Regions from separate parts of the Priestia sp. FSL W8-0001 genome, predicted to be linked through region 2. Evidence: riboswitches for the same ligand, from Rfam matches in the RefSeq annotation. Region 2 holds a riboswitch; the other holds the start of a gene.

Region 1 (4,666 bases), 1.5 Mb from region 2:
CATAATATATACCATTACAAATTCTTAACGAATATTTCATTTTATTGATTTAGAACCAAACGGTTATCCACTGACTTTAACAAGATGATACACTAGTAAAAGCATGGCGAACGCCATGCTTTTTTGGAGAGATTTATGCTAAGGTAGTTTAATTATAAAAGAAAGTATGAATAAAACATGTATTTGAAATGAAGGATTTTGATCTATCTATCGCTAATATAAATGACATAGTATTAATTCATACATAGGATGCAGGATAGAACATTGAGGTTTGGAGGGAAGACATTTGAATGTGTGGACGAATTTAAAAAAACAGTTAAATATCATTACGGAATACGATGTTACAATTATGCAAACAGAAGAAAAAGGAGAAAGAAGAGGATATAAACCGGTTCATCGTTTAACGGTAAAAGCTCTCGACCATCAAGATGCAGCGGTTAAAGTCTTTCAACAGTTCAACATTGCTGACAATTTGCCAAAAGAATGCAATGCTCGTTTTATTAGTACAGGAGATATTTTATTAATTGATGAAGGTACTAAAGGAAAGTATTATTATAAACTTTGGACGGATGGATGGCAAAGAGTAAATCGGATTCACGTCCGGTAAATCAATTATTGATAAAGCAAAGCGACCAATCAGGCCGCTTTTTTATTAAAAAAGTTAATAGTCGCGCATATGGTGTCCAGGACCATTTTTGCGTTTATTTGCTGTATGCTCATCACCATGTGCCTCTTGCTCCGCAATAATGGCTTCTTGAGGAATGTGGTTGTTTTTCTTTGGTGAATTAATGCGATTACGATGTTTTTTGCCCATATGATCACCTCATTTATTTAAAAATAGTGTTCTTGAGTAGCTTTCCTCGAAACATGTTTTTCATTACGCCATTTTTTTCAGTACATAGTTCAGCAAAAACGTTGGAATAATGAAAGGCAGAGAAAGAAATCAGTAATTAATTCGACAAATTATGTTATAGTGAGAAGGTAACATTTTTACACAATAGGAGGTACAAAGATGAGTGTACATATTGGGGCAAAAAAAGGTGAAATTGCAGAAACGATCTTACTCCCTGGAGATCCGCTTCGTGCAAAATACATTGCGGAAACATTTCTAGAAGATGTTACTTGCTACAATGAAGTTCGCGGAATGTTAGGATTTACAGGAAAATATAAGGGAAAACGTGTTTCTGTACAAGGAACAGGGATGGGCGTTCCGTCTATCGCTATTTATGTAAATGAGTTAATGAATGAGTATGGTGTTCAAAACTTAATTCGTGTCGGAACTTGTGGGGCGATTCAAAAAGATGTAAAAGTTCGTGACGTTATTTTAGCTATGTCTTCATCAAGTGATTCACAAATGAATCGCGTGAAATTTGGACCTATTGACTATGCGCCAACTGCGAATTTCGACTTATTAAAGCGTGCATATGACGCTGGAGTTGAAAAAGGATTACACCTAAAAGTAGGTAACGTTTTCACTTCTGATCAATTCTACAATGAAGATGGACAACTAGAAAAGCTGGCTGCACACGGTGTACTAGCAGTTGAAATGGAAACAACAGCACTGTATACGCTAGCAGCTAAATATGGGCGTAATGCGCTGTCTGTTTTAACGGTAAGCGATCACATCTTTACAGGTGAAGAAACAACAGCTGAAGAGCGTCAAACAACATTTAATGATATGATTATCGTTGCTTTAGAAGCAGCAATCAATGAGTAATAAATAGTTGAATTCTGTTCGCAATTCCCTTATAATATCTTTATGAATAAGATTCCTTAAAGGGGAGTAGCGTCAGGTTTTTCCTGAAATAAAGTCGACATTTCGTAGAGAAATCTACCGGCTTTATTGGCATAGTAAAACAATGTCTAGCAAGACCTTTACCGATTAGTGGTGAAGGTCTTTTATTGTTTAAATGAGAGATAAAAGATGTAACCATAATCGTTTGTTCTTATTTTTATGTTAAAAAGAGGAGAAGCGATGATTCGTTGAAACGAAAAAAGAAACTATTTTTAATGGTAGCATTCCTTGTGTTGAGTAAATTATTTTTACTTGCAATGTTGACCTTGGAGGTGAAAAATCCGCCTCGATTTCAACATTTATTTGGCTTAATTTCAGTCAGCTATTCATTAAATTATACGGAAGTTCCACCTCGACGTTAATGAGTAGGACTTCACTAAAAAAGAGCGTGCAGTTTACGCTCTTTTTTAATGGTGTGAATTAGAAAAGAAATCGGTTCAACACGATCGTAAAAAATATATTTTCAATTCAAAGAAGATATGGTACGATAACCTACGTTCAAAACGGCTTTGGTTTTCGTGAGAGTCGAAAATCAATTTACTATATACTATGAGGTGATTTAGTGAGCGTAGCAGCTATTAAGCAGCAGTGGTTTTCAAATATCCGAGGAGATATTCTCTCAGGAATGACCGTTGCACTTGCATTAATTCCCGAAGCACTTGCATTTTCCATCATTGCAGGAGTAAATCCTATGGTAGGTCTATATGCTTCTTTTTGTATGGCAATTGTCATTGCATTTACTGGGGGAAGACCAGCAATGATTTCTGCCGCAACTGGTGCAATGGCTCTTTTAATGATTGATCTAGTGAAAACTCATGGGGTTGAGTATTTGTTTGCGGCGACAATCTTAACTGGAATTATTCAGCTCGTTTTAGGTGTGCTGAAAGTTGGAAGGTTTTTATCATTTTTACCACAAACGGTTATGTTTGGTTTTGTTAACGCGTTAGGGATTTTAATTTTCACTGCTCAATTTCAGCATTTTAAAGGTGCGAACTGGGCTATGTACGCGATGGTAGCAGGAACATTATTAATTGTATATGTATTCCCTCTTGTAACTAAGATAGTTCCAGCACCATTAGTAGCGATTGTATTTATGACGACCATGGCCATTTTTGGTGGAGGATTTGGCTTGAAAACGGTAGGAGATATGGGAGAGATTACGCGTACACTACCAGCTCTTCATTTTCCAGCAGTAGAATTATCACTAGAAACATTATTGATTATTCTACCGTATTCACTACCGTTAGCGATTGTAGGTTTGTTAGAATCATTACTAACTGCGACAGTTTTAGATGATATGACGGATACAGATTCCAATAAAAATAAAGAGGCACGTGGACAAGGTTTTGCTAACATAGTTACAGGTTTATTCGGTGGAATGGCAGGATGCGCTATGATTGGACAATCTGTAATCAACGTAAAATCAGGTGGACGTGGAAGACTTTCAACACTTATAGCAGGCGTGTTTTTATTATTTTTAATTATGGTGTTAGGTGATGTTGTAAAGCAGATTCCAATGGCCGCGCTTGTTGGCGTCATGTTTATGGTAGCGGTAGGCACGTTTGATTGGCGATCTGTTAAAGACATTCATAAGTATCCTGTATCGGATTCTGTTGTTATGATTGCAACAGTTGTTGTTGTAATGCTTACACATAATTTAGCGCTAGGAGTTATGGTTGGTATTGTCATTAGTACGGTCGTGTTTGGTTGGAAAATGGCGAGATTAACAATAATAAAAGAAGAAGAGTCTGATCGAATAGTTTATCACGTTAAAGGTCCTCTTTTCTTTGCAACAACAACAGCTTTTGTAAATGCATTTCATTACGAAGATGAACAAGCAATAATTGTAGTTGATTTTTCAAACTCTTACGTTTGGGATCAATCTGCAATGTTAGCCGTGGCGAAAGTTATAGGAAAGTATGAAAGCAATAATAAAAAGGTAATATTACAAGGGATGAACGGTGCTACCAAAAAAGCGATGGGGCGAATTGGCTTAGAATCTTCGATATAGATAGCATAAAGAGGTGACTATTCACCTCTTTATTTTATTGAAAACGATAAAATGCATATTATAATCATATTGTCATTAAATAAGGGAGGTGTTTTAAATAATTGTTAAACGAGGTTCCACCACTTCCTTAAAGGTCATTATTTTTCTAATCGGAATTGCAGTGTTTACTTTGTGTATTTATTGGATGCCTGTGTGAACCATTAAAGACGTAGAAGCACATCCTGGTAGGGATTACTCGCTCTATCCCCTTTTAGTATGTGCGTATGGAATTTGTATTACATTTTCTTCATTGTATTAATGATAATAAGCTTAAAGGTGATTTCTATAATCACAGGAGATGATGCAGCAGGACCTATAGCGATAAGTTTGATAGGAATTTTTGCAACAAGTATCCTCACAGCCATTGTGGACGTACTTCTGAAGCCATTAAAAAATTTCCTGGATAAAAATAGGTGTAATTTTATTATTAAATTCCCTACCGTTGAGTATAAAAATGATAATAGAACTTATTCATAATCAAAAAAGAAGTGAAAATATAAAAAAGCAGTTGGATTACGAAATCCACTGCTTTTTTTGTTACAACTTACTGTTGATATTAATGTTAAAACAGTAACGAATTGGGCTGCGAGTTTTGATTTTATGCTTCAAAACCGAACCCGTTAATTTTATACCGCTCTTTTTATTTTACTCTGTACCAAACATATATCGTTTTTGGTGCCAAGATATTCCAAACATTAATCCAATGGCAAACATACTACCCATTAGGGAGCTACCACCGTAAGAAATAAATGGTAGAGGGATACCTGTAATTGGTAATACTTGAATCGTCATACCGATATTTTGAAAGACGTGGAAGGTAA
Region 2 (4,666 bases):
ACGTTAGAAGGTGCAATGGGCTCTCTAAATAAAGACTTATCAAACAAAGAAGAAGTGGCTGCTTTATACGGGTTAGACAACTTAACGGTTGATGAAAAGAAACAGTTAGATGCAGCGAAAGATAAAAATGCAATTGGAGTAACATTATCTAAACTGCTGGCAAATCGTGCAAACCTAGGCTTTACGACAGGTGGGCATACGGGTGAAGACATGTTCTTATATTCATACGGAGTAGATCGTCCTGTGGGGCATTACGATAATACTGATCTTGCTAAGCATATGGCAAAAGCAATGAATTTCGACTTAGATAAACTAACGGATGAGCTATTTATTGAAGCTACAAAAGCATTTAAGGGTGCTAACGTAACAGTAAATAAACAAGATCCACAAAACCCTGTACTAGTTGTAAAATCAAACAAGCGTACGGTTGAGTTTCCTGTTAACAAAAATATTGCGGTTGTGAATGGAAAAGAAATTGAAATGAATAGCGTTGTCGTACAAGATAAAAACGGCCGCTTCTTTGTATCAAAGCAAGCACAAGACATTGTAAAAAAAGGCAAATAAGCATGTGAAGCATATAGCTCACCGGAAGTGAATTCTTCTGGTGGGCTTATTTGTTTTTGTTTCATCTCTTATTAATAGTCAAAAAGACCTATATAAAAATACGATTTTTAGGCATTTCTTTATGCATAAGTGGAAGAAGTATAGTATGATAGACTTGGTTTATGAATTGATTAGTTCATTTCTCATATATATGTTGTTACGGTTATATGCTACACTTTTGATATCCAAATACTTACTAAATTTGAGAGAAACTAGCGAGATTTTTCTCCTTAGCATAAATGTTCATTTTTGTTTTTAATTTGACGGAATAGATAATGTAAAAGGATTAGAAAGAATGTTAGAAGGAGCGACGTTTGTGAAAGTATTAATTGCAGATGATAATATAGATTCAATTGAAATCTTAGAATATTTTATTTCTCAGGTACCTGGCTTTGATGTCATTGGCTCTTGCAGGGATGGTGAAGAGTTAATTCAGCAAGTAATGGTACAAAGTCCAGAGCTTATTTTGGTAGATATTAATATACTGAGCATGAGCGGATTAGAAGCTGTCAAAGAATGTTTGAAGATTAAACCAGATTTACGCTTTATCTTTATAACAGGGTATGATCAGTTTGCGGTTGAAGCTTTCGAATTATCTGCGCTTGATTATATTATTAAACCGATTGAAAATCAGCGTTTATATGTAGCTTTAGAGCGCGCTAAAAAAACGCTTGCTAAACAAGAAAAAGACAACTCAACTAAATCAAGAGCAAAGCGATTACCTGTTAAATTTAACGGATCTACTTACTATATACCAATTAACGAGATTGTTTTTATTGAAAAATCAGGAAAGAAATGTTTAATATTCACACAGTTGAGAACATATGAAACATATGAAAACATCAGTGATATTTATATGTATTTAGATCCAAACGTTTTTAGCCAAACGCATCGATCTTATATTGTTAATCTGGAAAAGGTCTCTCATATTACTCCTAGAAATGAAACGTACCTAGTCTACTTTTTGAATTTTGATGAATATGCTCATATCTCGAAATTGAAAATTCAAGAAGTGCAAAAGCAGCTCCATGATCTAATGGTCAATTAACAGTTGAATTAAATACACTTGCACGTAACAGCAGGCGAGTCTTTGAAACGGTTCGTCTGTTTTTACGTCTTGCTTATGAGAAAGGAGCGAATGACTCTGGAAGGGAATTATAATTTATTTACCGTTTTGCTGGCAATAGTAGTGGGCATTCTAGCTGCTTATACAGCCTTAGACTTAATTGAAAGAAGCAGTAGCTCATCACGCCTCATAAAAAATGGGTGTTGATGGCAGTTACAGCGAATGCACTACAAGATGATATTGAAAAAGAAGTGAACATGGGGCTTGAAGATTATATCACCAAACCCATCCATTTTGAGACATTTTTACACAAGTTAGCACGTATACTGAATGGAAAGAAATAAATAACTATTCTTCCATTGACAAGTTGGAAAAAGTTACGTATTATGATAATAACTTAATACACTTACTTCGTCTAAGGAGTAAAGGGGAGTAGCGTCAGGGAAACCTGAAACAAAGTCGTCATTCCATGGATTCTGTCCATCGGCTTTGTTGGCATAACGAGTTTATTTATGCTTAGCAAGACCTTTGCCATATTTGGCAAAGGTCTTTTTGTGTTTTCTTTGCCGAATTAGGGAAAAAGATTAGTAAGAGAGAAAAGAGAGGAGAATGTTTATGGATGCATCATTGTTATTAGAATATGGGTGGGTGTTGCTTGTTCTCATCGCCTTAGAAGGAATTTTAGCTGCCGATAATGCGCTTGTAATGGCAATTATGGTAAAGCACTTACCAGAAGAGCAGCGTAAAAAAGCGTTATTTTACGGGTTAGCGGGGGCATTTATCTTCCGTTTTGGTTCACTATTTGCAATCTCGTTCTTAGTGGATGTTTGGCAAGTACAGGCAATCGGAGCAGTATATTTACTGTTTATCGCGATTAATCACCTCGTAAAGCGCTATTTGAAAAAGTCAAAACATGATGAAACCGTTACAAAGGAAAAAAAGGGTTCAGGTTTTTGGATGACTGTTTTAAAAGTAGAGTTAGCAGACATTGCGTTTGCGGTCGATTCAATTCTTGCAGCGGTAGCTCTTGCTGTCACGCTTCCAAATACTCCACTACCTAAGATTGGTGGGCTAGATGGTGGACAGTTCGCCGTTATTTTTGCAGGTGGATTAATTGGATTAATTATCATGCGTTTTGCAGCAACATGGTTCGTAAAATTATTAAATCAACGCCCAGGTTTAGAAACGGCTGCGTTCTTAATTGTTGGTTGGGTAGGGGTTAAATTAGCAGTATATACGCTTGCTCACCCTGAATTAGCAATTGTTGATGAGCATTTCCCAGAGTCAAAAGGATGGAAACTTTTCTTTTGGATCGTGCTGATTGCAATTGCTGTTGGCGGCTGGTTCTTATCGAAAGGTAAAAATCAAAGTGAAATTGAAGGTTCAGATGATGCACAAGATGCATTGAAAAAAGTAGATCATCAATAATCAAAGAGGCTGAGACATAAGTAATTCAGCCAACGATAAACCTGAACGATTGAGAGTTACTCGCTTTTAATCATTCAGGTTTTTTGTTGATTGTGAAAACAAACGTATTCTAACAACGTAAAGAGGTGAGAAAAGGAATTGTTCTTCTTTTTGGAAATTTGTTTTGTTATGTCCCACCCTCTTTTTTGCATGAGAAAAGCAGGTGCCTAGAGCACCTGCTTTTAGCCATGTTATGAAGTTGTTAAAATTATTTGTTTTGCCCGTTTAAATGAGCTTGAGCTTGTTGTACTAGACGTTTTGTAATTTCGCCACCAACTGATCCGTTGCTACGAGCAACCGTATCAGAGCCTAAAGTTACTCCAAATTCTTGAGCGATTTCTGCTTTGTATTGATCTAAAAATTGTCCAACGCCAGGAACTAATAATTTATTTGATTTAGCCATGGTTTCATTCTCTCCTTTTTTAAGTTCAACGAATAATTATCGTTGTAGTCGTAGTATGTACTCTCGTTTTCTTGCCATACTGGTAATGGTTTGAAGGAGATAATAAAAAGCCCAACTTCAGAAGAAGTTAGGCTTTCTTGTTTTATTTTACAACTGCATATTGATCAACTGATTGAGCAAATGATTTTTGTAGAGATTTTACTTGCTCTACGTACGCATCAGATACTTGTTGAAGCTCTTCACGCGTTTTCTTTTGCTCTTCTAGTAGCTGTGTGATGACTTGGTGGTATTGCTCTTGTGCTTGTTTCACCATTGTATAACCAGTTTTGCTTTGGTTTACAGATAATGATTGTAGCTTGCTTAATGCTTCGCTCATGCGATTCGTCCACTCTTCGTATGAGTCTGCCACAGCGTTGCCTGCAGTTTTACGTAAATTTTCAACTGTTCTTTTCTGAAGGTTTTCAAGCTCAGCTTTCCATTGCTTATCAACTTCTTGAAGTTGTTCAACTGCTTTTGAGACAAATTCTTGCTGTTGCTCTAATGTTTTTAACGTCCAAAGCTCAACTTGCTTATTTCCTTCAGCGATGTTTTCTAATCCTTTTGTCCATTGATCCCACATTGCATCGATTACTGTTTCATACTTTACTGTTGCCATAATCAAATTCCTCCTCGGTTGATTGGCTTGCGAACAGAATAAATTTATGAAACGTTAGTGGTGTTTGTCGTAGGTGTAAGGCTTAACATTTCAGCTAGCTCGCGAAATAGCCGTTATTTTTATATAAGGAAACGCAGCATCAAACTACGTGACTCCTTTTGTACATGCAAATTACTTTTGATTCTCATCTTTTTTTGTACCTGAGCTGAATGGAAAAAACATGTCTGTATACATGGAAAAGAATGAATCCAACATATTTTGATATTGCTCTAATGATGAAGCCCACATCGTTAAGTATTGTTCGCCAGCTTCCGTTAATGAGTAGATACGTCGAGCTGGTCCTTCAGCAGATGTATCCCATTGTGAAGTAATAAGGTTATCTTTTTCAAGCTGTCTCAAGGTGCGATATACGTTTCCTTGGTCGACGGATGTAAAGCCAAAGCTCATTAGCTGTTGAATTAGCTTATAACCA

Evidence for each region. A riboswitch is a leader RNA that binds a small molecule or an ion and turns the genes downstream of it on or off. The one in region 2 is predicted to bind manganese.
Region 1: another riboswitch for manganese. It lies ahead of MKZ18_RS14145 (SulP family inorganic anion transporter); the one in region 2 lies ahead of MKZ18_RS06295 (TerC family protein).

Annotation. Positions count from the first base shown of each region.
Region 1 is NZ_JBBPAL010000001.1:2,650,736-2,655,401, reverse strand. Features, by position in the region: gene MKZ18_RS14165 (phosphatase PAP2 family protein) at 1-5, shown strand, start outside; gene MKZ18_RS14160 (hypothetical protein) at 287-607, shown strand; gene MKZ18_RS14155 (hypothetical protein) at 662-814, opposite strand; gene deoD (purine-nucleoside phosphorylase) at 1,013-1,717, shown strand; yybP-ykoY riboswitch at 1,767-1,926, shown strand; gene MKZ18_RS14145 (SulP family inorganic anion transporter) at 2,358-3,806, shown strand; partial or broken gene MKZ18_RS14140 (DUF2975 domain-containing protein) at 3,904-4,322, shown strand; gene MKZ18_RS14135 (FtsW/RodA/SpoVE family cell cycle protein) at 4,491-4,666, opposite strand, start outside.
Region 2 is NZ_JBBPAL010000001.1:1,199,432-1,204,097, forward strand. Features, by position in the region: gene MKZ18_RS06280 (alkaline phosphatase) at 1-564, shown strand, start outside; gene MKZ18_RS06285 (response regulator) at 899-1,651, shown strand; gene MKZ18_RS06290 (hypothetical protein) at 1,876-2,013, shown strand; yybP-ykoY riboswitch at 2,085-2,187, shown strand; gene MKZ18_RS06295 (TerC family protein) at 2,285-3,097, shown strand; gene MKZ18_RS06300 (alpha/beta-type small acid-soluble spore protein) at 3,345-3,539, opposite strand; gene phaP (polyhydroxyalkanoic acid inclusion protein PhaP) at 3,682-4,194, opposite strand; gene phaQ (poly-beta-hydroxybutyrate-responsive repressor) at 4,366-4,666, opposite strand, start outside.